Regions from separate parts of the Pseudonocardia sp. WMMC193 genome, predicted to be linked through region 1. Evidence: riboswitches for the same ligand, from Rfam matches in the RefSeq annotation. Region 1 holds a riboswitch; each other region holds the start of a gene.
What was found. A riboswitch is a leader RNA that binds a small molecule or an ion and turns the genes downstream of it on or off. The one in region 1 is predicted to bind S-adenosylmethionine.

Region 1 (10,368 bases):
GCTCCGAGTCGTCCCCGGTCTCGACCACCGAGATGCCCGTGACCAGCAGCTCCGTGTGCGGGGCGTGCAGGTCGAACGCCGTGACCTGGGTGCCCCAGTAGTCCTCGTAGCGGTAGCTGCGGGTGGCGGGCACCGTCTCGACGCGGCTGACGATCACGTTCTGGTGCTGGTCGCTGCGCGGGGTCAGCCGCACCTCGTTGTAGGTCTCGTGCACCGGGGAGCTGTACTTGTAGCCGGTCTCGTGGACGACCCTGATCCGCCAGCCCATGTCAGCCCACCTCCGGCGCGGTCCACGCCACCCAGGGCGCGGCGTGGAAGAACTGCAGCGACACGGCCTCGCCGACCTCCCGGATGCATTCCTGCAGGCCCTCGAGCTGGGCGGGCAGGTCGTCGAGCAGCTCCTCCGGGCGGAGGAACTCCAGCTCGCTGCGCGCCCGCCCGAGCAGCCGCAGCGCCTCGGCCTTGGCGCCCACCCGGACCGTCGGGCGGTTGTCGAGCTGCTGCAGGCACAGCTCGGCCTCGCGCAGGGCGTGGAACACCGAGCGCGGGAACAGCCGGTCCATCAGCATGAACTGCGCGACCCGCACCGCGTCGACGGCGCCGCGGTAGGTGCGCAGGTAGGTGTCCTGCGCACCGGCGGAGCGCAGCACGGACAGCCAGCCGGGCGAGCTCATCCGGTCCGACACCCGGCTCATCAGCAGCCGGACGATCATGTCGACCCGCTCCACCGACCGGCCGAGCAGGTAGAAGCGCCACGAGTCGTCCCGGCTCATCGTGGAGGCGGCGAGCCCGGAGAACATGGCCGCCCGGTCCTCGATGTAGCTGAAGAACGCCGCCGGGCCCACCCAGCGGGCGTAGCGCTGCCGCTCGGGCAGCGCGTTCCAGGTGGCGTTGAGGCACTCGAACATCTCGCTGGAGACGACCTCGCGGGCGCCGCGGGCGTTCTCCCGCGCGCTCGAGATCGAGGAGACGATCGAGCCGGGGGTCTCGGCGGAGTAGCCGAGCAGCTCGGTGAGCGAGAACGCGTCGAGCGGCTCGGAGGTGCCGGGGTCGACCCCCATCACGGCGAGCAGCCTGCGCGCCGCCAGGTCGACGTCGATCGTGGCGTCCTCGAGCAGCTGGTGCACCGAGACGTCCAGGATCCGGGCCGTGTCGTCCGCCCGCTCGACGTACCGGCCGATCCAGTAGAGGGACTCGGCGTTGCGGGCGAGCACTAGTCGTCCCTCCCCTGCTGCTGTTGCTGCTGTTGCTGTTGCTGCTGGTCGAGGGTGAGCTCGCGCCCCTGCTCGGCGGCCGGGCCGCTGGCCGGCGCCTTCGAGGCGATGCCGCGCTCCCCCAGCTCCCGCTCGGACTCACTCGCCCGGCTCGCGGCCAGCACCCAGGTGTCCTTCGAGCCGCCGCCCTGGCTGGAGTTCACCACGAGCGAGCCCTTCGGCAGGGCCACCCGGGTCAGCCCGCCGGGCAGGACGAAGACGTCCTCGCCGTCGTTCACGGCGAAGGGCCGCAGGTCGACGTGCCGCGGCACCAGCCGGTCGTCCACCTTGGTCGGGACGGTCGACAGCTGCACGACGGGCTGGGCGATCCACCCCCGCGGATCGTCCCGGATGGCTTTGCGGGCCTCCTTGAGCTGCTTGGCGTCGGCGTCCGGGCCGAACAGGATGCCGTAGCCGCCGGAGCCCTCGACCGGCTTGAGCACCAGCTCGTCGAGGTGGTCGAGGACGTGGCCGCGCTCCTCGTCGAGCCAGCACCGGAACGTGGAGACGTTCGGGATGACCGGCTTCTCGTCGAGGTAGTACTTGATCATCTGCGGGACGTAGGTGTAGACGAGCTTGTCGTCCCCCACGCCGTTGCCCACCGCGTTGGCGATCACGACGTTCCCGGCGCGCGCCGCGTTCATGATCCCGGCGACCCCGAGCACGCTGGTCGGCTTGAACTGCAGCGGGTCGAGGAAGTCGTCGTCGATGCGGCGGTACACGACGTCGACGCGCTGCTCGCCCTCCGTCGTCCGCATGTAGACGAGGTTGTCGCGGCAGAACAGGTCCCGGCCCTCGACGAGCTCGACGCCCATCTGGCGGGCCAGCAGGGAGTGCTCGAAGTACGCGGAGTTGTAGACGCCGGGGGTCAGCACGACCACGGTCGGGTCGGCGACGTTCGGGGCCGCCGCGGCCCGCAGCGCGTGCAGCAGGTGGGTGGAGTAGTCGCCGACCGCGCGGACCCGCTGGCGGGTGAACAGGTCGGGGAAGACCCGGGCCATCGTCCGCCGGTTCTCCATGACGTAGGACACGCCCGACGGGTTGCGGAGGTTGTCCTCCAGCACCCGGAACGTGCCCTCCTGGTCCCGGACGAGGTCGATGCCCGCCACGTGGATGCGCACCCCGTTCGGCGGGTTGAGCAGGTGGGCGGCGCGCTTGAAGTGCTCGCAGCTGGTGATCAGCCTGCGCGGGAGGACGCCGTCCCGCACGATCTGCGCGTCGTTGTAGACGTCCGCCAGGAAGGCCTCGAGCGCCTTCACCCGCTGCACGATGCCGCGCTGCAGCCGACTCCACTCGCTCGCGCTGATCACCCGCGGGACGATGTCCAGCGGGATCGGCCGCTCCTTGCCGGACAGGCTGAACGTGATCCCCTGGTCCAGGTAGGCGCGGTCGAGCGCGTCCGACCGCGCGGCGAGGTCCGCCGCGGCCGTGGGCGCGATCGCGTCGTGCAGCCTGCGGTAGGGGGCCCGGACGGTGCCGTCGGCGTTGAACATCTCGTCGAACGCGTCCGGGTGGGGGCGGTCCGGCTCGAGGTACCCGTCGAAGAGCGCCGTGTGGGCCGCGCCGTTCGTCTCGGGGTCGGGGTCCCGTGCGGGTCTACGGTCCACTGCTCGGCTCACGGAGGTCATCTTGACCGTTCGTCGCAGCGTGAGCCAGACAGACACGTGCAACGTCCGGGTAAACGGGTCCGCCTGCGGGGGCCCGCGGCCCGGTCTGTAGCATGGATCGTCGAGTGCTCGGCGTGCTCGCTCGCATCGGTCCAGAACCGCTCGCGGATCGCCGGAGCCGGCACAGACGACGAGAACCCGAAAAGACTGAGGAACAACCAGCGTGGCGAACATCAAGTCCCAGATCAAGCGCGTCAAGACCAACGAGAAGGCCCGGCAGCGCAACAAGTCGGTCAAGTCCTCGGTCAAGACCGCGATCCGCAAGTTCCGCGAGGCTGCGGAGGCCGGCGACACCGAGAAGGCCGTGCAGCTGCAGAAGAACGCCGCCAAGGCCCTCGACAAGGCCGCCAGCAAGGGCGTCATCCACAAGAACCAGGCCGCGAACCGCAAGTCGGCGATCGCCAAGCGCGCCGCCGAGCTGTCCGCCTGAGACCACCCGCGCCCCACGGGGCGTGGTTCGCGCTCCCTCCTGTGAGCGACTGACGACGGCGCTGCCCTTTCCCGTGGGGCAGCGCCGTCGTCGTGTCGGCAGCCCGATCCGCCGGACCCGGTCCGACGGCGAACGGCGCGTTCGCTCGCTAGGTATGGGCGAACGCGCTGTTCGCCGGGGGTCAGCCGGTGCCGCGGGCGTCGACGACGGCGAGGACGGCGCGTTCCAGGGCGTAGCCCGGGTCCGCGGCCGCGCCCTTCACGTCCGCGTTCACCTGCGCGGTCGCGGCGATGGCGACGGCCAGGCCCGCCGGTCGCCAGGAACGCACCTGCCCCTGGGCCTTGCGGATCTTCCACGGCGGCATGCCCAGGCTCTGGGCCATGCGGTTGGGGTCGCCGCGACCGGCCGAGCCGACCTTCGCCAGCGTGCGCACCGCGTCCGCCAGGGCGTCCGCGACCAGCACCGGCGCCACCCCGAGCACCAGGGCCCAGCGCAACGCCTCCAACGCCCCCGCCCGGTCCCCCGCGACGGCCTTGTCCGCCACCGCGAAGCCGGAGGACTCGGCCCGCCCCCGGTGGTAGCGGCGGACCGCGTCGCCGTCGACCCGGCCGCCGCTGTCCGACACCAGCTGCCCGGTGGCCGCGGCGAGTTCCCGCAGGTCCGAGCCGACCGCCTCGAGCAGCACCGACACCGCGTCCGCGGTGATCGACCCGCCCGCGCGGCGTGCCTCCGCGCGCACGAACTCGGCCCGCTCCTCGGCCCGGGTGAGCTTGTCGCACCGGGTGACCACGGCCTTGAGCGCGCGCAGGTCGTCCGCCAGCTGCTTGCCGCGCGCCCCGCCGGCGTGCACCGCGACCAGCACGATCCCCTCCTCGGGGGCCCGCCCGTAGGCGAGGATCGCGGCGGCGAGCTCCTTCGCGGCCTCGTGCGCCCCCTGGATCACCACGACCCGCGACTCGGCGAACAGCGACGGGCTCAGGTGCCCGACCAGCTCCCCGGCCGTGACCTCGGACGGCCGCAGCCGCCGGACGTCCGTCTCGGGGTCGGCCGCGCGCGCGGACCGGATGATCTCGGAGACGGCCCGCTCGACCAGTAGCTCCTCCTCGCCCACGACGAGCTGCAGCGGGGCGGGTGGCTTCGTGGCGGGCACGGCGGACCTCCGGCGGACGGGGACCCGCCAGGGGCGGGCCGCGGACCCGACCATCGTCCCGCACGGCACCGACGATCCGCGCGCAGCCCGAGCCTGCCGCGTGAGCCGGCTCTCGGATGTGAGGTTCACCTGGCCGAGGGGCGCGCGGGTGACGTAACCTGGCCGACATCCGGATCTCCGGACGTCCGCACCCGCCGGGTCGATCCCGCGGGCGGGGCACAACTGCACATGGCTCATCCAGAGGGGCAGAGGGAACGGCCCGTTGAAGCCCCGGCAACCGGCGTCGAACGACGATCCGCGCTGCACACGTTCGGAGTGTGCGCACGTCGACGGACCAGGTGCCAATTCCGGCCCGCGCGAGCGGGACAGATGAGGAGATCTGATGACTCTCACTGCTGACACGCCTACGGGCACCTCCTACGACCTGGGCTCGGCCCGCGCGCTGTCCTGTCGCGAGTGCGGGCACGAGGCTCCGCTGGCCGCCGAGTTCGCCTGTAGCGAGTGTTTCGGACCGCTCGAGATCGCCTACGACTTCCCGACGGTCACCCGCGCCTCCATCGAGGCGGGCCCCAAGTCGATCTGGCGCTACCAGGACCTGCTCCCCGTTCCGAAGAACGTGCGCGAGCACCCGAACACCGAGCCCGGCCTGACCCGGCTCATCGAGGCGGACCGGCTGGCCGCCGAGCTCGGCGTCCGCAAGCTGTGGATCAAGGACGACACCGGGAACCCCACCCACTCCTTCAAGGACCGGGTCGTGGCCGTAGCCCTCGCCGCCGCCCGCGAGCTGGGCTTCTCCGTGCTGTGCTGTCCCTCCACCGGCAACCTGGCGAACGCCGTGGCCGCCGCCGCGGCCCGCGCCGGGTGGGACTCCGTGGTGCTGATCCCGTCCAACCTGGAGCAGGCCAAGATCACCACCACCGCCGTCTACGGCGGCACGCTGCTCGCCGTCGACGGCAACTACGACGACGTGAACCGGCTCGCCACGGAGCTGGCCGCCGAGCACGAGGACTGGGCGTTCGTGAACGTCAACGTCCGGCCGTACTACGCCGAGGGCTCCAAGACCCTGGGCTACGAGGTCGCCGAGCAGCTCGGCTGGCGGCTCCCCGACCAGATCGTCATCCCCGTCGCCTCCGGCTCGCAGCTGACCAAGGTGGACAAGGGCTTCGGCGAGTTCGTCAAGCTCGGCCTGGTCGACGACAAGCCCTACCGGATCTTCGGCGCGCAGGCGGCGGGCTGTTCCCCGGTCGCGACCGCGTTCGAGGCGGGACACGACGTCATCCAGCCCGTCAAGCCGGACACCATCGCCCGCTCGCTGGCGATCGGCAACCCCGCCGACGGCCCGTACGTCCTCGACTCGGTGCGCCGCACCGGCGGTGCCGTCGGCCACGTGACCGACGACGAGGTCCGCGACGGCATCCGGCTGCTCGCCCGCACCGAGGGCGTGTTCGCCGAGACCGCGGGCGGCGTGACCGTGGCGACCGCCAAGAAGCTGATCGACGAGGGCAGGATCGACCGGGACGCCGAGACCGTCCTGCTGATCACCGGCGACGGGCTCAAGACGCTGGACGCGGTGTCCGGCCAGGTGGGCCCGACCGCCACCGTGCCCTCCACGAGCAAGGCCGTGCGCGAGGCGCTCGAGAACCGCTGAGCCACGCCGCCGACGGGCCCCGGGACGCGTTCCCGGGGCCCGTTCGCGTTCGCGGACGGGGCGGGTGCCGCGCGGCGCGGGCAGCGGGTCGCCCCGCTCGACGAGCCCGTCGTCCGCGGTGACCGCCACGTCGCCGCCGAGGTCCGTACGGCGCACCGCGACCCCGGCTCCGGCCAGCAGGTCCATCAGGCCCGGGTTCGGGTGGCGGTAGGAGTTGCCCGCCCCCACGCTGACCAGCACCGCACGCGGTGCGACGGCGCCCAGGAACTCGCGGCTGGTGTAGCGGGAGCCGTGGTGCGGCATCTTGAGCACGTCCGCACGCAGGTCCGCGCCGCTCGCCACGAGCTCCGCCTGCGCCTCCAGCTCGATGTCACCGGTGAACAGGATGCGCCCGGCGGGCGTGGTCGCCCGCACCACGACCGAGGTGTTGTTGACCGCCGTGCCGTCCTCCTCGTCGATGTCCTCGCGCCCGCCCGCGGCGAGCACCTCCAGGGTGAGCGCCCGCCACTCCAGCCGACGTCCGACGGTCAGCTCCACGAGACCGGCCCCCGCCTCCCGGGCCCGGGCCGCGATCCGACGGACCGCCGACTCCGGCTCGTGGGACGCGCCCAGCGCGATCGCCGAGACCGACCGGCCGCGCAGGGCCCCGGCGAGGCCGCCGACGTGGTCGGCGTGCAGGTGACTCAGCGCCACCAACGCGAGCGACTCGACCCCCAGCCTGCGCAGGCACGCGTCGACGGGACCGTCCTCGGGGCCGACGTCGATCAGCACCGCGCGGCCGGGCTCGCCCGTGGCGAGGACGAGGGCGTCTCCCTGGCCCACGTCGCACGCGACGGCCACCCAGCCGGGCGGCGGCCAGCCCGGCCGCAGGACCCGGGTGGGCAGCAGCACGAGCGCCAGCCCGAGCAGGACCGCCAGCACCACCAGCCGCGACCTGCGGAACCGGAACGCGACCACCAGGCCCAGCAGGGCCGCGGTGAGCAGCAGCGCCCCGAGCATCCCGGCGGGCCAGGGCACCACCCCGCCGGGCACCGCGGCGGCCCGGTCCGCCACCAGGACCAGCCATCCGACGGCGGGGCCGGACAGCCACGCGCACAGCTCCGCGAGGACGGGCGACACCGGCGAGACCACCGCGGCGAGCACCCCGAGCACCGTCGCAACCGGCACGGCCGGGACGACCAGCAGGTTCGCCGGGACCGTGAGCAGGCTGACCTGGCCGCTCAGCCCGGCGATGAGCGGTGCGGTGGCCAGGCAGGCCGCCGCGGGCACCACCAGCATCTCCGCGGCGGCCTGCGGCACCCCGCGCCGCTGCAGCGCCGCGGCCCATCCCGGCGCGACGAGCACCAGCGCGCCCGTGGCCAGCACGGACAGCGCGAAACCCGCGTCCACCGCCAGCGCGGGATCGCGCAGCAGCAGGACCAGGACGGCCGCGGCGAGCGCGGGCACGGCGCTGCGGCCGCGGCCCAGCCCCAGGGCGAGCAGCACGATCAGGCCCATCACCGCCGCGCGGACCACGCTCGGGCTCGGCCGCGCCAGCACGACGAACCCGACCACGGCCACGGCGGCCGCCGCCGCGGCGACGCGGGGATCGGCCCGCAGCAGCCGCAGCAGGCCGAGGACGGCCCCGCCGACGATCACGAGGTTGGCCCCGGACACCGCGGTCAGGTGCGTGAGGCCCGCGGCCCGGAAGTCCTCCTCGACCTCCACGGTCTGGTGTCGGGTGTCCCCCACGGCGAGCCCGGGCAGCAGCCCGGCGGAGGACTCCGGGAGCACCCGGGCCGCCTCCCGCAGGCCGCTGCGCAGCCCGCCCGCCGCCGCCTGCCACCAGGGCTCCTCGTCGATCGTCGTCGGCGCGCCGCGGACCCGGAGGACGGCGATGGTGAGGTCCGACCGCTGCGCCGGGGCGAGCAGGCCCTGCGCGACCGCCTCCTGCCCGGGGAGCAGACCCTGCCAGCCCTCGGCGGGGGCGAGCAGCAGCACGCGCCCACCCGTGCGCCACTCCCCCGCGCCGGACACCGCGGCGACCAGGTCCGCGGGCACGAGGACCCGCGCCTCGCCGGGGATCGGGCTGCGCAGCAGCCGGGGATCGTCGGTGAGGACCACCCTCAGGGTGGCGCTCGCGCCGCGCTCGGCCGCCGCGCGCAGCGGATGGTCCTGCACCTGCCAGACCGCGACGACGGCGGGCACCCCCACCGCGAGTGCGCAGCCCGCTGCCGCGAGCACCGCCGCACGGACGCGCGGGGGCAGCCGCCGCCCCCGCACCGCCAGGAGGGCCACCGCGGCCACCGCGCAGGCGATCACGCCGGCGCCCGGCCCGCCCAGGAGCGCGGCCGACACCGCGGCCCACGCGGCCAGCGCGGCCGGCACCAGGCGGAGATCGGGCCGGGCGCGCGGATCGTCCGCGGGAGCGCCACGCCCCCGTGCCCCGACGCCCCCGCCGGGCCGGCCCGCGCCGGATCGCCCGCTCACACCGTCACCAGGTCCTTGAGCTTCCCGAAGCGGCCTTCTCCGATCCCGTCGACCTCGCGCAGCTGGTCGACGCGGGCGAAGCGGCCGTGGGCGGCGCGCCAGTCCAGGATGCGTTGGGCCGTGACCGGGCCGACGCCGGGCAGCGCGTCGAGCTGCTCGAGGGTCGCGCGGTTCAGATCGACCTTGCCACCCACCCCCGCGGCACCCGCCGCCCCCGTAGCCGAGGGCCCGGTCGAGCCGGCGTCCTCCGGTGCCGGGGCGACGCCGACCGCGACCTGTTCCCCGTCCGCCAACCGGCGGGCCAGGTTGAGGGTGCTGAGATCGGTGCCCGGGAGCGCGCCGCCCGCCGCCTCCACCGCGTCCGCGACCCGGGAGCCGTCCGGGAGCCGGAGCAGGCCGGGACGGGCCACCTTGCCGGACACGCTCACGACGAGCTCGGCAGGCACAGCGGCCTCGGGCGCCGTGCTGGGCGTGGGATCCGCCAACGACACCGCGGGCAGCGCGGGCATGGGCTCGGGCTGGGGCCGGCCGCTCCACACCCCGACGGCGGCGACCACCGCGGCGGCGGCCGCGACGAGGACCAGGGCCGCCGCGCCGAGCCGCCCGGGATCGAGCCGGGCGCCCCGCCATCCCGCGGGCACCCACCGCTGCGCCACCCGGCCCGCCCAGCTCGGCCGCCCACCGGGAACGTGCGCCGAACCCCCCGACCCGCCGCCGCCCGGCGGGGGCTCACCCCACTCCGACCCGTCCGAGCCGTGCCGCCCAGCCCCGCCCCACCCCACCCGGTCTCGCCGGGGCTCGCCCCACCCCGCCTCGAACCGCCCGGGGTCGTCCGCCCCCGGCTCATCCGGCCCGGCCGCGTCCGGTCCAGCGGCACCCGGGCCCGCAGCACCTGCTCCACGGACATTCCAGTCGGGCGTCCCCAGCACCCGCGGCGCGGCCTCCCCCACCCGGCGCGCGAGATCGGCCCGCGGATCGGTGGGGTGCGCGGCGAGGACCGCATCGAGCCGGAGCGGGAGGGTGTCCTGTTCCGCGCCGAACGCCGTCGGGTTCGCGAAGGCGGGCCGCAACGACGCGGGCAGGGGCGCGCGCGGGACCGGCGCCGCGGTGGCGACCCGACCCACGGGAGTGCCCAGCAGCGCGGACAGACGCGCCGCCGAGTCGTCACGAGGAGGTCTGCGGGCCACGCCTCGACGCTAGGCCGACGACGGACCGGATCCCGGAGTCGGCGGAGATCTGTGGATGCGCGGGGCGGGGTGGGGACAACTGCGGGCCCGGGAGCGCCGCCGCCCCGACGGTGTCGGTCCCGTCAGGCAGACTGGGGCGGGGCCGACCGCGGCACCACCACGACCCCCAACGCCCCGTTCCCCACGTGCGCCCCGATCACCGCGCTGATCTCGGACACCACCGGCTCGGGCGACCCCGGCAGCCGCTCCCGGAGGCGCGCAGCGAGATCCGCGGCGCGGTCGGGCACCCCGAGGTGGTGGACGGCGAGGTCCGCACACTCCCCGGCGGCCTCGACGGCGTGCTCCACCAGGCGCTGCGTCGCGCGGGCGGCGGTCCGCACCTTCTCCAGCACGGTGATCCGCCCGTCCACGAGGTGCAGCAACGGCTTCACCGCAAGGACCGTGCCCAGCAGCGCGGCCGCCGCGCCGATCCGGCCGCCGCGGCGCAGCCGGTCCAGCTCGTCGACGCTGAAGATCACCCGGCAGCGGGCGGCGACCGCGGCCGCCGCCTCCTCCACGAGCGCG
Region 2 (10,368 bases), 2.3 Mb from region 1:
CAGACCCGGTGGTCACCGTCGGTGCCGGTGCGCGCCACGAAGTAGTTCGCGGTCGCGAGCCGCTTCGGCTGGTCGGTCTGGTGGTAGAAGCCGTCGGCCCCCAGCTCGAGGGTGTCCAGCGCGCCCCAGTGCGGACCACCCGCGGCCTTGCCGGGGTTGATCGTCTGGTGCCCCTTGAGCGTCGGGCAGTCGGACTCGGCGCCGCCCGCCGCGATCTCGGCCTCGGTGTCGATGGAGCACTGGGCGTCGGTGCCGGCGTTCACCAGCTTCTCGATGTCCAGCGCGATGACGCCGCCGTTCGTCCCCGGGTCGGTCGGCCCGAGCGCGCCCGGCTTGCGGCCGATGATCGCGTGGTAGAGCGTCTTGTCGTCCGGGCTGGTCTGCAGCCAGCCGCCGTTGGACGACGGTCCGCCGTTGTCGCCCGCCTTCGGGTCCAGCTCCTTCACCGCGGCGGAGAGGTCGTAGATCTCCTTCCACTCCGGCTCGGGAACGGTGATGTCCGGCGTGTAGAACAGCGCGCCGCCCTGCATGGTCTGGGCGAAGGCGCCCTTGTGGCCGGGCAGGTTGGTGACGGTGGTCTCCATCGCGGCCCGGTTCTCGTTGTGCAGCGGGTCGCCCGCGCCGGAGCGCGGACCGGTCGGCAGGTAGGACACCGACTTGACCTTCGGGTGGTTCAGGTCGGAGATGTCCCAGGTCCGCACCGTGGGTCGACGCAGGTACGGCGACGGCGCCTTCACCGGGTCGAGGATGATCGTCCGCGGCTCGGCGTAGTCACTCGTGACCATCGTGTTCAGGTCCTCGCGGACCTGGATGCCGTGCGGGTTCGCGCAGCTGGGCTGCCCGAGCGCCGGCATGTTGAGGCACTGCGTCGGGTCCTCGGGGGTGCGGGTCGCGGCCGGGGCCTCGACCAGCTTCTGCCCGTCCGGACCGAAGCGCACGACCTCGCCCGGCGTACCCGCGAACCCGTTGCCGGTGCGCACCTCGCCGTTCGAGTAGGTGCAGGGACCGGGGACGACCGGGCCGCCCATGTAGGTCCCGTACGCGGTCCCGTCCTTCAGAACCCAGTACGCGTCCGGCACCGACCCGCAGAGGGTTTGGCTGGGGAGGCTGATGCCGGAGAGCTTGAGCTCCGGCAGCGCGGACACGTCGAAGACGTAGGTGGCCGCCGAGAAGAGGCCACCCGCGTAGATCTTGTCGCCCTTGCGCCACGAGTACTGCATGTGGTGCGGCTCGTTCTCGACCAGCGGGCCCACGGTGGCCGTGTTCACGACCTTGCCGTAGTTCGCCGACCCCTTGGTGACGTCGACGACCGCCATGAAGTCCGGCCCCGGCAGGGCGTTGCGCGCCTTGTCGAGCGGGTTCGCCAGCGACCCGGGCAGGTTCTTGACGTCCGGGACGACGGTGTCCGCGACGTTCTCGTCACCGGCCCAGACGACCATGTACTCGGGACGGGTGCCCGCGTCCGGCTTCGTCGCGGTGTCCACCAGGTTGTTCTCGACCCAGTAGTCCTTGCCGTCCGCGCCCTTGATCGAGGACCGGACCGTCTGGACGTCCGCGTAGGCGTCGCCGCTCGGGATCGCCGTGACCCCGGCGACCACCCCCACCGCCAGCAGGCCGAGCAGGACCTTGCGTGCGCCGCGCATCAGCTGGGGAGCAGTCGGGTGGGCGCGCCCGCGACCGACTTGATCAGGCCCGCGATCGGCACGCCGGCGGGGGCGAAGTCGAGCTGCTGGTTCAGCGGGTCGTCGTAGTACGTCTGGCTGGGCTCGACGTAGGGCGCCGTGGGGGCGGGCGCCGGGTCGATCCCGGTCGGCGCGGACAGCACCGGCGCGAGGTCCGGCACGAGGTCCGGCGTCGCGGCCTGCGCGGTGCCCGCCAGCGCGGCGAGTCCCGCGCTGGCGAGGACGGCACTGCCGAGCAGGCGCGTTCGGAGTCTGGACATGGTGATTCCTTCTTCTCTGGGGAGCGGACGGCTCGGCGGGACCCGCGTCGCCGGGGTGTCCGATGTGGAGCGGGGAGCCCTGGGACACGGCGGGACGGCGGGTCGGGCGCGAACCTGGCGCACCGCGGGGGTGCGTCGGAGCGAGGAGGGGGAGGCGGGGTCTGCGGCGGTGTCGCCGAACGGCCCCGGACCTCAGCTCACCGTCGCGCTACACAGCGCGCTCGCCACGCGGCGCAGGTCGACGTGGCGTCGAACCGCGAAGGTGGTGGTGAGGCGCATGCCGAGGACTGTGCCACCCGTATGGAGCAATGGCGAACAGCGCCCCCCGAGATCGACATTGTCCGGTGCGTCTGGGACGGCCGAAATGGCGGAAATCGTGACCGGGGCCACGCGATTCGACGCCGAAAACGGCTCGGTCCCCACGCGGCGCGGGTCGCACCCACTCTCACCCCATCGTGTTCCCCTGCCCGGGAACCGATCACGGCACGACGATCTCACCAGGGCTCGGAGGCCGACGGAAGCCCACACGATGCCCGCTGGCACGGCCCCATGATCACCCAGGGTCGCGATTTCCCGATCCGGCCGGGGAAATCCGCCGTTAATCTGCGCGCCGCCGCCTAGAACAGACAATCGGCCACCATTCCTGGGAGCTCGACCCGACAATGTCCAGTCATTTCGGCGTTTCCCGGATCACACTTGACCGGGGCCGGATCGGTTGCCTACCGTCGTCGGCAGGTCATGAGTGCCAGCGTCAAGCCCCGGCTCGCTGGTCGGCAACCCTCCTCCGCGGTGGGGTGCTCCGGGTGACGACCTGGCCGCCGCGAACCCGCGGTGGCAAGCGCGGACCCGCGTGCAGCGCCGGGTCCTGTCACGGATCCGGGAGGATCACCATGTCCCACACCGCCGTCGCGCCCTGTGCCGCCCCGACCGCACCCGTTGGCGCCGCGGTCGCGCCGCCCGCCGCTGTCGCACTGCCCGCCCTGGTCGGCACCGGCCTGCCCGTGCCGCTGGTCGACGGGCGCACGGTGCCCTACGCCAACCTCGACCTCGCCGCGAGCGCGCCCGCCCTGCAGGCGGTCGCCGACCACGTCGCCGAGCTGCTCCCCTACTACTCCAGCGTGCACCGCGGCGCGGGCTACGCCAGCCAGGTGTGCACCTCGGTCCTGGAGGCGGCCCGCGGCACGGTCGCCCGGTTCCTCGGGGCCCGCGAGGACGACGTCACGGTGTTCACCCGCAACACCACCGACGCGCTGAACCTGCTGGCCGGGGCCGTGCCGGGTGCGACGCTCTGCCTGGACCTCGAGCACCACGCCACGCTGCTCGCCTGGCGCGGCGACCACCGCGTGCTCGCCGCGGCGGACACGGTCGCGGAGACCCTCGAGCGGCTCGCCGAGGCGCTGACCGAGCGACCCACCGCCCTGCTGGCGATCACCGGCGCGTCGAACGTCACCGGCGAGATCCCGCCGATCGCCGAGATCACCGCCCTCGCGCACGCCGCGGGGTGCCGCGTGGTGCTGGACGCCGCGCAGCTCGCCCCGCACCGCCGCGTCGACATCGCCGCCTGGGACGTCGACTACGTGGTGGTCTCCGGGCACAAGCTCTACGCCCCCTACGGCGCGGGTGCGCTGGTCGGGCGTCGGGACTGGCTGGACGTGGCCGCGCCCTACCTCGCGGGCGGTGGCGCGGTGCAGGCCGTGGGCGTGTCCGGGGCGACCGCCGAGGTCACCTGGGCCCCCGCGCCGCACCGCCACGAGGCCGGCACGCCGAACGTGCTCGGCGCCGCCGCCCTGGCCGCCGCCTGCCGCGCCCTGGACCCGGTGATCGACACCGCGGTGCCCGCGCACGAGCGGGCGCTGCTGCAGCGGCTGACGGCGGGCCTGGCCGAGGTGGCCGAGGTGGTGCCGCTGCGGATCTGGGCGGACGCCGAGGACCGGGTCGGGGTCGTCAGCATCGTGGTGCGGGACGTCCCGGCCGGTCTGGTCGCCGCCGCGCTGTCCGCCGAGCACGGCATCGGCGTGCGGGACGGCCGGTTCTGCGCCCACCCGCTGCTGGCCCGCCTGGCGGGCGGCGCGGACGCGGTCCGGGTGAGCCTGGGCCTGAACACCACCGCATCCGATGTGGACCGGCTGGTGGCGGCGGTGCGCAGCATCGCCGAGCAGGGCCCGGCCGGGGACTACCACGAGGTCCAGGGGCGCTGGACCCCGCGCGGGGACACCCGCGACCTCGACCCGTTCGGCCTCGGGCACACCGCGGGCGGCGCCTCCGGCTGCGGCCACTGAGCCTGCGGCGCGCGTCAGGCGCGGTCGTGCAGGGTGATCCGGTAGCCGTCCGGGTCGGCGAAGGTGAAGGTGCGCCCGAAGGGGCCGTCGATCGGCTCGGCCACGATCGTGTGCCCGTCGGCGACGAGCGCGTCGTGGACGGCCTGCACGTCCGTGGCGTGCAGCCAGATCGCCGCCCCGATGCCGGGGTGCGCGGCGGAGTCGAGGTCGGTGCCGGGCACGACCTCCCGCAGCGCGAACGCGACGGGCTCGGTCTCGAACACGACCGCGTGCGGCGGCCCGGCCTGCGCGCGGACGAGCCCGAGGTACCGCTCGTAGAAGGCCTGCGAGGCGGCGAGGTCGCGCGCCTGGAGGGAGATGAAGTCGGGGCCGGTGACGGGCATGGTGGCACTCCTCGTTTCGTGTCAGCTTTCTGACACGAGCCAGGCTATGTCAGAATCCTGACATGAGTCAAGACGAGGTCGACGGCGTCGTTCTCGAGACGTCGCTCGGCTATCTGCTGAAGGAGGCGTCGAGCGCGCTGCGCCTGGCGATGGAGGACGTGCTGCGCCCGCTGGGGATGACGGTGACCCGCTACTCCTGCCTGGAGCTGCTCGCCCAGCGGCCGGGCCTGTCGAACTCCGACCTCGCGCGGGGCGCGTTCGTGACCCGGCAGTCGATGAACGTGCTGCTCCAGACGCTGGAACGGGAGGGCCTGGTCGCCCGGCCCGCGCAGGCACCCGTCGGCAAGGTGCTGCCGACGCGGCTCACGCCCAGCGGGCGGCGGAGCCTGGCGAAGGCGACCGCCGCGGTGCGGTCCGTCGAGGTCCGGATGCTGTCCGGCCTGACCGAGGCCGACCGGGAGAGCGCCCTGCGGATACTCCGGAGCATGGTCCGTTCCCTGCGCGGCTGACCGCTCGGCATGCGATCACAGGGAGCGCGGCGCATCGTGGGCGCGTCACCGTCGTTGCCTCGTCGGGGTGGGTGGTACACCTCCCCCGGCTGAGGCGGGCACCAGGCGAGCACGGAGCGTTGATGACGGACGAGCAGGGGCTGCAGACATCGGGCCGGACGCCCGAGCAGGCACCCCACGAACCGAGCGAGATCACCTACGCGGAGCACGAGTACCCGGCGCGGCCGCGGACGCTGCGCCACCGCGCGCGGGCCAAGACACCCGTCGTCCGGCGCTCGGTGGCCAAGGACGGCGCCGCGACCGGCGAGAACCCGGCCTACGTGTCCTGGCTGCTCAGCCAGTCGATGCTCGCGGACGCCAACGAGATCGCCCGCCAGTTCTCCGGCCAGGGCTCGATGTGGCAGAACCCCTTCGCCGATCCCGGCCCGCGCCAGGCGGTCGAGACGGCGTCGGTGTGGTTCACCGCCTACCCCATCTCGTTCATCACCCGGCCGGGCGAGTCCTTCCTGGGCGCCCTGGGTGACGAGGCGCTCTGGAACGTCTTCTCCGCGGTGGGCATCGAGGCCGTCCACACCGGACCGGTGAAGCGGGCGGGCGGCATCTCGGGCTGGCAGCTCACCAGCTCCGTCGACGGCCACTTCGACCGGATGTCCACCGAGATCGACCCCGCCTTCGGCACGGAGGCCGAGTTCCGGGCCATGTGCGGCATGGCCACCTGGTCCGGCGGCACGATCATCGACGACATCGTCCCCGGCCACACCGGCAAGGGCGCGGACTTCCGGCTCGCCGAGATGAAGCACGCCGACTACCCCGGCATCTACCACATGGTGGAGATCGAGGAGGAGGACTGGGACCTGCTGCCGGACGTCCCGGCGGGCCGGGACTCCGCCAACCTCGACGCCGCCACCGAGGAGGCCCTGGAGAAGGCCGGCTACATCATCGGCCGCCTGCAGCGCGTCATCTTCTACGCGCCCGGGGTGAAGGAGACGAACTGGAGCGCGACCAAGCCGGTGATCGGCGTGGACGGGGTCTCACGGCGCTGGGTGTACCTGCACTACTTCAAGGACGGGCAGCCCTCCATCAACTGGCTGGACCCCAGCTTCGCCGGGATGCGCCTGGTCATCGGGGACGCGCTGCACTCGCTGGCCGACCTCGGCGCGGGCGCGCTGCGCCTGGACGCCAACGGGTTCCTCGGCGTCGAGAAGGCGGCGGAGGGCATGCCCGCCTGGTCGGAGGGGCACCCGCTGAGCGCCGCGGCCAACCACCTCATCGGCTCCATGGTCCGCAAGGTCGGCGGGTTCACCTTCCAGGAGCTCAACCTCACCATCGACGACATCCGGGCCACCTCCGCCGCGGGCGCGGACCTGTCCTACGACTTCGTCAACCGCCCCGCCTACCACCACGCGCTGGTCACCGCGGACACCGAGTTCCTGCGGCTGACCCTGCGCACGTCCCTGGAGCTGGGCGTCGACCCGGCCGGGCTCGTGCACGCCCTGCAGAACCACGACGAGCTCACCTACGAGCTGCTGCACTGGGCCACCGGCCACCGCGACGACGTCTACCCGTTCGCGGGCGAGGACGTCACCGGCGAGCAGCTGGCCGAGCGGATCCGCGCTGACCTGTCCGAGACGCTGGTGAGCGTCGACTACAACCGGGTGTTCACCACGAACGGCATCGCCTGCACCACGGCGACCGTCATCGCGGCCACGCTGGGCTTCCGCTCGCTCGACGACATCACCGAGGCGGACGTCCCCGCGATCATGCGGGTGCACCTGCTGCTGGCCATGTTCAACGCCCTGCAGCCCGGGGTCTTCGCCCTCTCCGGGTGGGACCTCACCGGCATGCTCACCCTGCCCGCGGAGGACGTCGCCGAGCTGATCGCCGAGGGCGACACCCGCTGGATGAACCGGGCCGCCCACGACCTGATGGGCGTGGCGCCCCAGGCCGTGAAGTCCAGCGCCGGGATGCCGCGCGGCCGCTCGCTCTACGGCCCGCTGCCCGAGCAGCTCGCGGACGAGCGCAGCTTCCTGCGCCAGCTCCAGGCGATCCTGGCGGTCCGGTCCCGGCACGGGATCGCCACGAGCCGCCAGATCGACGTCCCGGACGTCTCGCACCGCGGCATGCTGGTGATGGTGCACGAGCTGGAGGGCGGCGACCAGCACGTCACCGTGCTGAACTTCAGCCCCGAGGCCGTGACCGGCACGATCCGCAGCGAGCACCTCGTGCCCGGCTCCCGCGTGGTGGACATGTTCACCGAGAAGGAGGCCGGGGTGGTGGACGACCTGCGGGCGTTCCTGGTGGAGCTGGAGCCCCACCAGGGCCACTCGTTCCTGCTGGAGCTGCCGTGACAGGGACGGTGCCGAGTACCCACGTCGCGGTCCAGGTCGCCGCGCCCGCGGAGGCCGTCTACGCCTTCGTGACCGACCCGACGAACCTCCCGCGCTGGGCGGCCGGGCTCGCCGGGGCGACGGTCGAGCTCCGCGAGGGGCGCTGGGTGACCGACTCCCCCATGGGCGAGGTCGAGATCGCCTTCGCCCCGCGCAACGAGCACGGCGTCGCGGACCACGACGTCACCCTGCCGGGCGGGGAGGTCGTGTCCAACCCGCTGCGCGTCCTGCCCAACGGCGACGGCTGCGACGTCCTGTTCACCGTCCGGCAGCGGCCGGACATGACCCCCGAGGACCTGGCCCGGGACGTCGCGGCCGTGCGGCAGGACCTCGAGCGGCTCGCAGCCCTGCTGGGGGCCGGTGGTCCGGCGCCGACGGCCCCGAGCCAATAGCCTGCCCCCATGAGCGACGGGAGGCTGGCCGCGCTGCGGCGCGGCGAGAAGCCCCAGAACCTGGTGGGCGAGACCGTGTCGGGGTACGCGGTGTTCGGCGACCACCAGAAGCTGCCGGGCTACTGCCTGCTGATCCACCGCGGCGAGGCCGACCACCTCACCGATCTCGAGCCGCCCGAGCGGACGGCCTTCCTGGAGGATCTCGCCCTGCTCGGCCAGGCGGTCGTCACCGCGCTGCGCGGCGACCCCGCGTTCCGGCGGCTGAACTACGAGATCCTCGGCAACAGCTGGCCCCACCTGCACGCCCACGTCCACCCGCGCTACTCCTGGGAGCCGGACGAGTACCGCTCGCGGCCGGTCTGGCGCTACCCGGACCTGGAGGCCGAGGAGCACCGCGCCGCCGCCGCCCACGCCGAGCTGCGGGACCGGATCGCCCTGGAACTGCGGGCCTTGGTGATCGGCGGGGCCTGAGGGGCCAAGATGGACGCGTGACGCTGCGCCGGCTCGCGGCCCTTGCCGCCCTTCTCGTCCTGCCGTTCCTGCTGTTCGTCGGCACGGCCTCGGCCGACGCGCCCTTCCGCGTACCGGACCGGGTGACCGACCGGGCGGGGGTGCTCACCCCCGCGGACACCACGCGGATCACGCAGGCGGCCGCGCAGCTGCGCAGCGAGAAGGGTTGGGAGCTCTACGTCGTCTACGTCGACTCGTTCGACGGCCGGGACGGACAGGCCTGGGCCGAGGCCACCGCGCAGGCGTCCCAGCTGGGTCGCAACCAGGTGCTGTTCGCCGTGGCGACCGGGGACCGGGTGTACGGCACCTCGTTCGACCAGGGCTTCCCCCTGTCGGCGTCCGCCACGGACGCGATCGAGGCGAACGACGTGCAGCCCCTGCTCGCGCGGTCGGACTGGGCGGGCGCCGCGGTCGCGCTGGCCGACGGGCTCCGCACGGGCGGCTCGTCGAGCGGGTCCGGCGGCTCGGTCGTGCCGTACGTCGTGGGCGGCGCGGTGGTCGTCGGCGGCGGGGCGTACCTGGTCTCGCGGCGTCGGAGGAAGGCGGCGCCCGCTCCCGCCCCGCAGGAGGAGCAGATCGCGGACCCCTTCCCCGGAGAGTCCACCGAGGACCTCGGTTTCCGCTCGTCGCAGGCCCTGCTGGACGTCGACAACGCCGTCGGCACCTCCGAGACCGAGCTGGCGGCCGCCCGCGGCCACTTCGGCGAGGAGGCGGTGGCCCCGTTCGTCGCCGCCCTGGAGGCGTCGCGGGCGGACATGCTGGCGGCCTTCGAGATCCGCCAGCGGCTCGACGACGAGATCCCCGAGACCGAGCCCCAGCAGCGCGCCCTGCACGCGGAGATCCTCCGGCTCGCCACGCAGGCGGACGACCGGCTCGACGCGCAGGTCGAGGCGTTCGACCGGATGCGCGCCCTGGAGGCGGACGCGGGCGGGTACGTCGACGGCCTGGCCTCGCGGCACTTCGGCCTGACCGCACGGATCCCCGAGGTCGAGGCGGCGTGGGCGCGGCTCGGCGCCCGCTACGCGCCCGCCGCGCTGGAGCCCGTGGCGGACCACCTCGCCCAGGCGCACGCCCTGCTCGCCGACGCCGAGAAGGAGATCGGCGAGGCCCGCACCCAGCTCGGCGCCTCCCGCCCCGCCTACGCGGTCGTCGACGGACGGGCCGCCGAGGACGCGCTGACCCAGGCCGAGACCCTGCTCGACGGCGTGGGACGCCGGGAGACCGAGCTCGTCGAGGCGGCGGGCCGGATCCCCGCGGCGCGGGCCGAGGTGGAACAGGACCTCGCCGAGGCCTCGGCGCTGTCCGGGGTGGACGCCGGTGTGCTCGCCAGGGCGCGGGCGGCCCTGGAGTCCGCCGAGCAGGCCGCGACCGCCGCGCAACCCGATCCGCTGGCCGCCCTGCACCTGCTCGACGAGGCGAACGTCGCCCTGGACCAGGCGATCGCGGCGGCCCGCGAGGCGGAGGAGCGGGCGCGCCGGGCGGCCGCGATGCTCGACCAGACCCTCGTCTCCGCGCGCGCCGCGGTGTCGGCGGCGTCGGACTTCGTGTCGACGCGCCGCGGCGCCATCGGGACCCCGGCCCGCACCCGGCTCGCCGAGGCGCAGCGGCACCTCGCCGCCGCCACCGCGGGCGGTGACCCCACCGCGGCCCTGCGCGAGGCCCAGCAGGCCGAGTCCCTCGGCAACGAGGCCCTGAACCTGGCCCGCCAGGACGTGAACCGCTGGTCCGGACCCACCCAGGGCGGCGGCAGCACCGGCGTCGACCTGGGCAGCCTGGTGCTCGGCGGCATCCTCAACGAGGCCATGCGCGGCGGCGGCTACCGAGGCGGGTCCCGAGGCGGCGGCTTCGGCGGTGGCGGGTTCGGCGGCGGCCGCTCCCCCGGCAGCTTCGGCGGCTCGGCATCCCGCGGGCGCCGGGGCGGTGGCGGCCGCTTCTAGCCCACGCACTATGGAACCATAACGTCGAT
Region 3 (10,368 bases), 3.1 Mb from region 1:
AGCGCGATCGCGGCAGGCGCGTCCGCGATGTGCCGTGCGCCCCGCCAGACGGTGGCGAGCTCGCGCAGCTGCGCGGGGTCGGTGACCAGCACGAAGTCCCAGTGTTGCCGGTTCGACGCCGACGGGGCGCGCCACCCCGCCTCCAGGATCCGGTCGAGGTGCTCGGGGGCCACCGGCTCGCTCGTGTAGCTGCGGACGTTGCGTCGTGCGCGGATCGCGTCCCAGGTCTCCATCGCTCAGCTCACGGCCTTTCCGGGGTTGGCGGGCAGCGGGGGCAGCCCGAGGTTGTCCCGCAGGGTGGTGCCCGTGTACTCCGACCGCAGCGAGCCGCGCTCCTGCAGCAGCGGCACGACCCGGTCGACGAACTCGTCCAGCCCGGTGGGGACGAGGTGGGAGCCGATGATGACGCCGTCGGCGCCGTCCGCCTGCACGAAGGAGTCGATCCTCTCGGCGACCTGGGACGGCGTGCCGACGAACGGGCCGCGTTCGAACTGGTCGAGGACGAGCTCGCGCAGGTTCAGCTTCTTGGCCTCGGCGATCTCCCGCCACCGTGCGACGGTGCCGACCCGGTCCTGCTGCACCAGCGCGCGGCCCTGGATGAAGGGCGGCGCGTCCGGCAGCGGGTCGACGTCCGGGAGCGGGCCCTCCGGGTCGTAGCCGGACAGGTCCCGGTTCCAGATCTGCTCGAGCAGGATCAGCGCGGTCTTGCCGGTGACCTGCTGGTTGCGCACCTCGCGGTAGAGCTCCTGCGCCTCGGCCTCGGTGTCGCCGAGCACGAAGCTCGCCGACGGCAGGATCTTGATGTCGTCCGGGCTGCGGCCGAACTTCACGGCACGCGCCTTGACGTCCCGGTAGAACTCCGCGGCCTCGGGCAGCGAGCCGTAGGGGGAGAAGATCGCGTCGGAGCGGGAGGCGGCGAAGTCCCGGCCCTCCGGTGACACGCCCGCCTGCAGGATCACGGGGCGGCCCTGGGGGCTGCGCGGCACCGTGAACCGGCCGCGGATGGCGAACTGAGCGCCCTTCACGTCGAACGCGCCGGTGTCCGGCCTGGCCAGGAACCGGCCCGCGGCGGCGTCGGCGGCGAGATCGTCGGCGTCCCAGGAGTCCCAGAGCGTGCGGACGGCGTCGATCATCTCGGCGGCGCGCTCGTAGCGCTGGGAGCGGTCGAGGAAGCCGCCGCGGCGGAAGTTCTGCCCGGTGAAGGCGTCGAACGAGGTGACCACGTTCCACGCCGCCCGCCCGCCGGAGAGGTGGTCGAGGCTGGCGAGCTGGCGGGCCAGCTCGTAGGGCTCGTTGAAGGTGGCGTTGATCGTCCCGGCGAGCCCGAGGTGGGTGGTCACGGCGGCGAGCGAGGCGAGCACCGGCAGGGTGTCGGGCCTGCCGACGATGTCCTGGTCGAACACCCGCCCGTCGCGTTCGCGCAGGGCCAGGCCCTCGGCCAGGAAGAAGAAGTCGAAGCGGCCGCGCTCGGCGGTGCGGGCGGTGTGCTCGAAGGAGGAGAAGTCGATCTGGCTGCCCGCCTCGGGGTGCCACCATGCGGTGTGGTGGTTCACCCCGCCCAGGTAGGCGCCGAGGATGACCTGCTTGCGCGACATGGGGGCGCCTCTCAGACGGCGGCGTAGCGGTTGGGGACGACGGTCGGCAGCCCGAGTCGGGCCCGCAGGCTCCCCGCCTGCTCGTCCGGCCGGAACAGTCCTCGCCCGCGCAGCTCCGGGACCAGGTCGCCGGTGATCGCGGCGAGGTCGTCCACGGCGACGGCGGGCCGCAGCCGCACGCCGTGGTAGCCGAGCGCGTGCCAGGAGCCGATCAGGTCCGCGGCGTCCGCGGCGGAGCCGGCGAACACCGTGGTGTCCGAGGTGTACTCCGCGCCGGAGACCTCCTCGAGCCGGGCCTTCCGCCGGGCACCGGACTCGGTCGGGGTGTCGAGGAAGACCACCAGGTCCGCCCACACCTGCAGCGGCTCCCCGGTCCGCCCCACCCGCTCGGCCGCCGCCGCGACGTCGGCCAGGACCTGCTCCGCAGGCCCCGCGTACCCCGGCGTGACGAACACCAGGTCGGCGCCGCGGGCGGCCAGCTCGTAGGGCTCGCGGCGGTGGGCCAGCGCGGTCACCACCGGCTGACCCTGCGGCGGGCGCGGCACGATCGACGGGCCGCGGACCCGGAAGAACCGGCCCTCGAAGTCCACGGTGTGCACCTTGTCGCGGTCGATGAACCGCCGGGTCGCGACGTCCCGGATCTCGGCGTCGTCCTCCCAGCTGTCCCAGAGCCTGCGCACCACCTCGACCACGTCCGCGGCCTCGTCGAACAGCTCCACGAACTGCGGCGGGAGCCCGTCCCCGGCGAGGTCCGCCTGCGCGACCGGGCGGATCTCCCGGCGTCCGACGTGCTCGGCCTCCGCGGGCCGCCCGGACACCTTGACCTGCCACCCGGCCCGGCCGAGCGAGGTGTGGTCCAGCGTCGCGATGCCCTTCGAGACGTGGAAGGGCTCGGTGTGGGTGACGGTCACGGTCGGGACCAGGCCGATCCGGCTGGTCAGCGGCGCGAGCAGGGAGGCGGTCAGCAACGCGTCGAGCCTGCCGCGGACCTCGTCGGTGCGGTCGTCGGACCGGAACGCGTCGTGGGTCTGCAGCGCCAGGCTGTCCTCGATGGTCAGCAGGTCCAGTCCGCCGCGCTCGGCGGTGCGGGCCAGCCCGGCCCAGTAGCCGGGGGTGAACAGCGCATTCGGGCGGGCGCCGGGCTCGCGCCAGGCGGCGGGGTGCCAGCCGGCGCCGTCGAGCGCGACGCCGAGGTGCAGGTGCCCTGAGGTTCGGGTCTCGGACATGGGTCTCCTGATCGGTGGCGGTGCGGGGCCGTGATCAGGGACGACAGTGGCCGGGCGGCGAGCCGAGCCCGTCGAGCCACCGACGTGCGACGAGGAGGGCTCCCGGACCGGGCATCCGAACCTCCTCGAGACGACGTCTCCCTCCAGCATCGCCCGCCCCGGACGTGCCCGCGGTGTGAGTCAGGGCACAGCGCACCGGTGTCCGAACGTTTCCGGGGCGCGTCCCGCCGCACGGAACATGAGCGTTCATGCGCTTGACACCCGGTCGGGGCGGAGGTCTAGTGGAGGTCAACAGCCATCCTGAGCGGCCGAGAGACCCGGCTCGTCGACGCCGCAGCAACCCGCAGACCCCTGCAGGGTGCTCCTGCCGGGAACGATGGGGGTCCTCCGTGTCCGGTCCGTGCACTCGTCCCGGGGTGGGGTCGTGGACGAGGCGACGGCACGTGGACTTCTGCCGGACCGAGGCGTCCCTCTGTCGGTGACCGCGGCCCCGCACCGCCCGTCCCGACCATCACCTCAGGGGAAGCCATGTCCGTCCTGCCGTCACTCTCGTCCCTCCCGCCCACCGCGGACGACCGCCTCACCGAGATCGGGGACCAGCTCCTCGAGTCGCTGGAGTCCCTCGTCGACCGCAACCGTTCGCTGCGGGCCACCGGCGCCGCAGCCCCCAGCGACCTGATCGCCGCCGAGGTCGCCCAGCACCTGGCCGTGGCCCGCTCGGCGCTGAGCCGCATTCCGCGGCTCCGGTGAGCCGAGCGGGTGGCGCTCGACCCACGCACCCGGAGGTTCCGTGACCCCGTCACCCCGCCTGTCCCTCGCCGTCGAGCTCGACGGCGACGGCGCCCACCCCGCCGCCTGGCGGCACTCCGGGCGCCCACCCGGCGCGGTGCTCGGCGGTGCCGCGGTGCGCGCCGCGGTCCACGGCGCGGAGCGGGCCGGCTTCGTGCTGGCCACCTTCGCCGACTCGCCCGTGCCCCCGAGCTCCGGGCTCGACGCCGCGGGCAGACTGGAAGCGGGCACCCGGGCCGCGTTCGTCGCCACCACCACGTCCCGGATCGGGCTCGCCCCGACCCTGCACGTGGCGACCACCGAGCCGTTCCACCTGGCCACCCAGCTCGCCGCGCTCGACCACGCCACCCACGGGCGCGGCGGCTGGGTGGTGGGCACGGCGAACGATCCCGCCGCGGCCGCGACGATCGGCGCCACCCCGCTGGCGCCCGCGGACCTGGACCGCGAGACCCGGGACGTGGTCGACACCGCCCGCGCGCTCTGGGACTCCTGGGAGGACGACGCCGTCATCAAGGACGTCGCCACCGGCCGCTACCTGGACCCGGACCGGGTGCACCACGTCGACGCCGTCGGTGCGCGGTTCACCGTCCGCGGCCCGCTGATCACCCCGCGGCCCCCGCAGGGGCAGCTCGTCGTGCTGGCCGACGCCCGCCTCGGGCTCGGCGGGCTCGCGGACGTCGCGCTCGTCGGTGCGGACCTCGCCGCGGCGGACTCCCCGGTGCGGTTCGCCGAGGTGGAGGTGGTGCTCGACGCCGACGAGCCGGCCGCCGACCGCCTCGCCGCCCTCGACGCGGACACGCTCTGGGAACCGGGCGGCGCGCTGCGGCACGTGGGGTCCGCGGACGCGCTGGTCACCCTGCTGCGCGAGCTGGCCGGGGTGGTCGACGGGGTCCGGTTCCATCCCGCCGTGCAGGCCGTGGACCTGCCGATCCTCGCCGACCGGGTGCTGCCCGCCCTCGCCGACCTGCGCCGCCCGCCGGGGCGGACCCTGCGCGAGTCCCTCGGGTTGCCCCGTCCCGTCAACCGCTTCGCCGGGAGTGTCCGATGAGCCGCATCCAGCAGCGCCGTCTCCACCTGGGAGTCTTCTTCACCGGCGTCGGGCCGCAGACGCTGTGGGCGGACCCGCGGTCGGCCCCGCAGATGGCGATCGAGACCTTCGTCGACCTCGCCCGCCTGCTCGAGCGCGGCCTGTTCGACGCGTTCTTCCTCGGCGAGGGCCTGCGGGTGCGGGAGAACCGGGGCCGGGTCCACGATCTCGACGTCGCCGGGCGACCGGACGCCATCACTCAGCTCGCCGCCCTCGCGGGCGCCACCGAGCGGATCGGGCTGGTCGCCACCCAGAACACGACCTACAACTACCCGGCCGACCTCGCACGCCGGCTCGCCGCCCTCGACCTGTTGTCCGACGGCCGGGCCGGCTGGAACATCGTCACCACCGACAACGCGTGGACCGGGGAGAACTTCCGGCACGGCGGATGGCTCCCGCACGACCGGCGCTACGAGCGCGCCACACAGTTCGTCGAGGCCGCCAAGGCACTCTGGGCGGGCTGGGAACCGGACTGGGAGCCCGCCGACGAGGGCCGGGCCAAGAGCTGGGCCCGGCCCGGCGCGATCGAGACCGTGGAACGGGCCACCGACCTGGTCGAGTTCACCGCGACCCCGACCGTGCCCGCGAGCAGGCAGGGCAGGCCGGTGCTGTTCCAGGCCGGGGACTCCGAAGGCGGACGGGAGCTGGCCGCCCGGCACGCGGACGTCGTGTTCTCGGCGCACACCGCGTTCGAACCGGCCGCCGCCTACGCCGCCGACCTGCGGGCCCGGCTGGCCCGCCACGGCCGCGCACCGGACTCGCTGCGGATCCTGCCCGGCGCGTCCGTGGTGCTCGGCGACACCCCGGCCGAGGCCGAGGAGAAGGCGGCCTGGGTGCGGCGCGAGCAGGTCACCGGGCCGCGCGCCCTGTCGTACTTCGAGCAGTACTGGGGCACGGACCTGTCCGCCTACGACCCGGACGGCCCGCTGCCGGACATCGAGCCGACGGACGCCGAGCTCGATCCCTCGCGCGGCACCATCTCGATCGAGCGGCGCACCGGCAAACGGGCGCTCATCGAGCAGTGGCGGCAGCGCGCGGCGGCCGAGAACCTCTCGATCCGGGAGCTGGCCATCGAGGTCAGCTCGTCTCGCCCGCCCTTCGTCGGCACCCCGGGGCAGGTCGCGGACGTCTGGGCCCACTACGTCCGGGAAGGCGTGGTGGACGGCTTCAACCTGCTGCCCTACCTTGTCCCGCAGGCGCTCACGGACGTCGTCGAGCGGCTGGTCCCCGAGCTGCAGGAACGCGGGGTGTACCGCACCGAGTACGAGGGGACCACCTTGCGCGAGCACCTCGAGCTGGGCCCGGCGTGAGCCACGACGGCGTTCAGGGCAGCGTCCTGGACCTGGTGGGGAACACCCCGCTGGTCCGGCTGCGGCGCCTGACCGCGGGCCTGGCGGCGCAGGTCCTGGTGAAGCTGGAGTACCTGAACCCCGGCGGTTCGGTGAAGGACCGGGCGGCCCTGGAGATGGTGCGCGCGGCCGAGGCCGCGGGCCTGCTGCGGCCGGGCTCGACGATCGTCGAGGGCACGTCCGGCAACACCGGGACCGGCCTCGCCCAGGCCGCCGCCGTGCTCGGCTACCGCTGCCTGGTGGTGCTGCCGAACACCGTCGCCGTGGAGAAGGTGGACGTGCTGCGCGCCTACGGCGCCGAGATCGTCCAGACCCGCTCGAACCTGCCCCGCGAGCACCCCGAGCACGTCATGAACCTGGCCACGCGGCTCGCCGCGGAGCGGCCCGGCGGCTGGCTCGCCCACCAGTACGACAACCCGGCGAACCCGGCCGCGCACCGCCGGACCACCGGACCGGAGATCTGGGCGCAGACCGGCGGCCGGGTGACCCACCTCGTGTCGGGCATCGGCACCGGCGGCACGATCACCGGGACCGGCGCGTACCTCAAGGAGGTCAGCGGGGGCCGGGTCACCGTGGTGGGTGCGGACCCGGCGACCTCGGTGTACCACGGCGGGGACGGCAGCCCCTTCCTCGTCGAGGCGGCGGGTCACTACCGCCACCCGGACACCGCGGCGGACGTCTGGCCGCTGTCCTACGACCCGGCGGTCGTCGACCGGATCGAGGCGATCCCGGACCGCGAGTCCGTGCTGACGACCCGCAGGCTCGCCGCCGAGGAGGGGATCCTGGTGGGCGGCTCGTCCGGGCTGGCGGTCGCGGCGGCCCTGCGCACCGCGCGCGGCCTCGGCGCGGACGCCACGGTCGTCGCGATCCTGCCGGACTCGGGGCGGGCCTACCTCTCCAAGTACCACTCGACGGACTGGTTGCGGCGCACCGGTTTCCTCGACGGCGACCGGCCGGACCTGCTGGCCGAGCGGATCCCCGACCGCGCCGTCGTCACCGTCACCCCGGACACGACGCTGCGCGCGGCCACGGAGCTGGCGGCCGAGGTCGGCGACGCCCAGCCGGTGTTGCCGGTGGTCCTCGCCGGGCGCAGCCCGCGCTTCCCGACGGCGGGCAGCGAGATCCTCGGCGCGCTGGACGTGCCGCGGCTGCGCGCGGGCCTCGTGCCGGGGGACCCCGACGCCGCGATCACCGTCCCGCCCGGCGCACCGGTCACCGTGGGCACCGGCGAGACGGTGGCCGAGGCGCTGGCCCGCACGGCGGGGGCGGACGTCCTGCACGTGCTCCGGGACGGCAGGCTGGCCGGGGTCCTCACCCGCGCGTCGCTGACCGCGCGCCCGCTGCAACGATCCTGATCATGGCTCTGCCCAGCCGCGTCCGCCGCGGGTACGCACTCGGCTCGCTGGCCACCGGCACGTTCGGCACGGTGCCCGGCCTGCTTCTGCTGCCGTATCTCACCGACACCCTCGGCGTCGCGGCCGGTCTCGCCGGACTGATCGTGTTCGTGCCCAAGGCCTGGGACGTGGTGCTCAACCCGATCGCGGGCCGGGTGAGCGACCGCCGCGGGGTGCGCAGGCCGTTCCTGGCGTGGGCAGGCGTCGGCGTGGCGGTGACGTTCGCGCTGATCTTCGCGGGACCGGGTTCCCCGCCCGCCGTCGCGGCGGTCTGGGTGCTGGTCGCGTTCGTCGCGTGCGCCACCGCGTACGCCTTCTTCCAGGTGCCCTACAACGCCATGCCGGCCGAGATCACCGCCGACCCGGGCGAGCGGACGCGGATGATGACCTGGCGGGTCGCGGTGATCGCGGTCGCGATCCTCGTGTCCGGGGCGACCGCGCCGCTGGTCGTCACCGCGTTCGGCTACCCCGCGATGGGCGCCTACGTGGGGGTGTTGCTCCTGGTCGGGACGGTCGGGGCGTGGCTGGCCACCCGCGGTGTCGCGGAGAGTGCGCGCGCGGCGCCGACCGGGCCGCTGCGCGCGCAGCTCCGGGTGGTCGCCGCGGTCCCGGACTTCCGACGGCTGCTGGTCGCCTTCGTCGTCCAGGCGCTCGGGGTCGGCGCGCTGCTCGCCGGGGTCTCCTACGTCGCCCGGAACCTGCTCGCGGACCCGGCCGCCTCGTCGGTGCTCTTCGCCGCGTTCGTCGGGCCCGCGCTGCTGGTGAGCCCGCTGTGGGAGCGCTGGGCGGCGCGCCGCGGGAAGCGGAACGGGTACCTGGCCGCGACCGTGGTGCTGGTGGTCGGCGTCCTGGCCCTGTGGACGGTGCGGACGGACCTCACGGTGCTCGCCTACGTCGCCGCGGGCGTCGCGGGGATCGGGTACGCCGGCACGCAGGTCTTCCCGCTGGCCATGCTCCCGGACGTCGCCGCGGACGCCGCCCGCACCTCGGGGGTCAACCGCACCGGCGTCCTCACCGGCCTCTGGACGGCGGGGGAGACCCTCGGGCTCGCGCTCGGCCCCGGGCTCTACGGGCTGGTCTTGGCGATCGGTGGCTATGCGGCGTCGACCTCCGGCGGCACGGTGCAGTCGGACTCGGCGCTGACGGCGATCGCCGTCGGCTTCACGCTGGTGCCCGCCGTGCTGGTCGCGGTGAGCCTGCTGCCGCTGCGCCGGTACTCACTGGACGAGAGGACCACCGATGTCGCCGACGTCTGACGTGCTCGCCCGCCTGGAGGCCCTGCGCGCGGGCGACCTCCCCACCCACGGCGGCCGCACGCTGGCCTACGTCTACGACTCCGGGCTCCCCGACGCCGACGCCGTCGGACGGGCGGCGCTGGCGGGCTTCGGGGCGACCAACGGGCTCGACCCGACCGCCTTCCCCAGCCTGGCCGCGATGGAGCGCGACCTCGTCGGGTTCGCCCGGCCGCTGTTCCACGCGCCGGACACCGCCGTCGGCACCGTGACCTCGGGCGGCACCGAGTCGATCCTGCTCGCGGTGCAGACCGCCCGGGACGCGCACCCGGAGATCACCCGACCGGCGATGGTCGTGCCGACAACCGCGCACGGGGCCTTCCACAAGGCGGCGCACTACTTCGGCGTCGAGCTGGTGGCGGTGGACGTCGACGAGTCGATGCGGGCCGTGCCCGCGACGATGGCCGCCGCGATCACCGAGCGCACCGTGCTCGTCGCCGTGTCCGCGCCCTCGTACGCCCACGGGGTCCTCGACCCGGTGGCGCCGATCGCCGCGGCGGCCGCCGCGCGCGGGGTGCGCTGCCACGTCGACGCGTGCATCGGCGGCTGGGTGCTGCCCTGGATGCGGGGGCTCCCGGCCTGGGACTTCGCGGTGCCCGGGGTGACCAGCCTGTCCGCCGACCTGCACAAGTACGCCTACACCCCGAAGGGGGTGTCGCTGCTGCTGCACCGCGACGCGGGCCTGCGCCGCCCGCAGTTCTTCGCCGCGGCGGACTGGCCCGGCTACACGATGCTGAACGCGACGATGCAGTCCACCCGCTCGGGCGGGCCGGTGGCGGCGGCCTGGGCGGTCGTGCAGCACATCGGCGCCGAGGGCTACCGCGCCCTGGTGGAGACCACTGTGGACGCCACCCGCGCGCTCGCGGACGCCGTGCGGGCCACCGAGCACCTGCGCCTGGCCGCCGAGCCGGACTCGACGCTGCTGGCGGTGGCCACCGACGACGCGCTCGACGTGTTCACCCTCAGCGACGAGATGGGCGAGCGCGGCTGGTTCGTGCAGCCGCAGATGGCGTTCCGGGGCATGCCCGCCACGCTGCACCTGACCGTCTGCGCGGCCACCGCGAGCGGCGTCGACGACTTCGTCGCGGCGCTGCGGGAGTCCGTGGCCGCGGCGGTCGCGGCGGGTCCCGTCGAGGTGGCGCCGGAGCTGCGCGCCGCGGCGGCGGCCCTGGACCCCGCCACCCTGGACGACGCCGCCTTCGACGGCCTTCTGGCCCTGGCCGGTCTGGGCGGGGAGGGCGGCGTGGCGGTCCCGAAGCGGATGGCGCCGGTCAACGCCCTGCTCGACGCCGCCCCGCCCCGCCTGCGCGAGGCCCTGCTGATCGCCTTCCTGGACCGCCTCACCCGCTGACGGCCGCTCACCCGGACACCGGCCTTGACACGTCGGCGGCGGCGCGGATTCAGTGGGGACCGGCGGAGATCTCGAGGGGAGGTGGGCATGCGCACGCAGGTGTGGACGAAGCGGCGCCACGTGGACTTCTGCCGGACGCACGCGGCGCTGTGTCGGCGGACCAGCCGTCCCGCCCCTCCGTCCTCCCGGGAGTACTCGTGTCCACCGCCACCCTGCACTGGTTCCTGCCCACCAACGGCGACAGCCGCCACCTCGTCGGGGGTGGCCACGGCGTGTCCACCGAGT

Region 2: linked by a shared signal. The riboswitch ahead of L3X23_RS14010 (aminotransferase class V-fold PLP-dependent enzyme) and the one ahead of thrC (threonine synthase) in region 1 are both predicted to bind S-adenosylmethionine.
Region 3: linked by a shared signal. The riboswitch ahead of L3X23_RS17785 (hypothetical protein) and the one ahead of thrC (threonine synthase) in region 1 are both predicted to bind S-adenosylmethionine.

Annotation. Positions count from the first base shown of each region.
Region 1 covers NZ_JAKKDO010000003.1:383,868-394,235, reverse strand. Annotated here, with positions in the region: gene L3X23_RS03200 (transglutaminase family protein) at 1-268, opposite strand, end outside; gene L3X23_RS03195 (alpha-E domain-containing protein) at 270-1,214, opposite strand; gene L3X23_RS03190 (circularly permuted type 2 ATP-grasp protein) at 1,214-2,881, opposite strand; gene rpsT (30S ribosomal protein S20) at 3,084-3,350, shown strand; gene holA (DNA polymerase III subunit delta) at 3,532-4,500, opposite strand; SAM riboswitch class I at 4,731-4,876, shown strand; gene thrC (threonine synthase) at 4,883-6,148, shown strand; partial or broken gene L3X23_RS36545 (ComEC/Rec2 family competence protein) at 6,467-7,855, opposite strand; gene L3X23_RS35960 (helix-hairpin-helix domain-containing protein) at 8,614-9,804, opposite strand; gene L3X23_RS03160 (DegV family protein) at 9,927-10,368, opposite strand, start outside.
Region 2 covers NZ_JAKKDO010000003.1:2,661,278-2,671,645, forward strand. Annotated here, with positions in the region: gene L3X23_RS14000 (selenium-binding family protein) at 1-1,643, opposite strand, end outside; gene L3X23_RS14005 (hypothetical protein) at 1,643-1,942, opposite strand; gene L3X23_RS36600 (putative leader peptide) at 2,135-2,221, opposite strand; SAM riboswitch class IV at 2,677-2,789, shown strand; gene L3X23_RS14010 (aminotransferase class V-fold PLP-dependent enzyme) at 2,833-4,221, shown strand; gene L3X23_RS14015 (VOC family protein) at 4,236-4,604, opposite strand; gene L3X23_RS14020 (MarR family winged helix-turn-helix transcriptional regulator) at 4,667-5,113, shown strand; gene treS (maltose alpha-D-glucosyltransferase) at 5,236-7,461, shown strand; gene L3X23_RS14030 (SRPBCC family protein) at 7,458-7,892, shown strand; gene L3X23_RS14035 (HIT family protein) at 7,902-8,363, shown strand; gene L3X23_RS14040 (TPM domain-containing protein) at 8,381-10,339, shown strand.
Region 3 covers NZ_JAKKDO010000003.1:3,435,492-3,445,859, reverse strand. Annotated here, with positions in the region: gene L3X23_RS17800 (nitroreductase family protein) at 1-233, opposite strand, end outside; gene L3X23_RS17795 (NtaA/DmoA family FMN-dependent monooxygenase) at 237-1,595, opposite strand; gene L3X23_RS17790 (LLM class flavin-dependent oxidoreductase) at 1,607-2,821, opposite strand; SAM riboswitch class I at 3,114-3,204, shown strand; gene L3X23_RS17785 (hypothetical protein) at 3,350-3,571, shown strand; gene L3X23_RS17780 (LLM class flavin-dependent oxidoreductase) at 3,612-4,658, shown strand; gene L3X23_RS17775 (NtaA/DmoA family FMN-dependent monooxygenase) at 4,655-6,007, shown strand; gene L3X23_RS17770 (pyridoxal-phosphate dependent enzyme) at 6,004-7,401, shown strand; gene L3X23_RS17765 (MFS transporter) at 7,404-8,696, shown strand; gene L3X23_RS17760 (aminotransferase class V-fold PLP-dependent enzyme) at 8,680-10,083, shown strand; gene L3X23_RS17755 (LLM class flavin-dependent oxidoreductase) at 10,281-10,368, shown strand, end outside.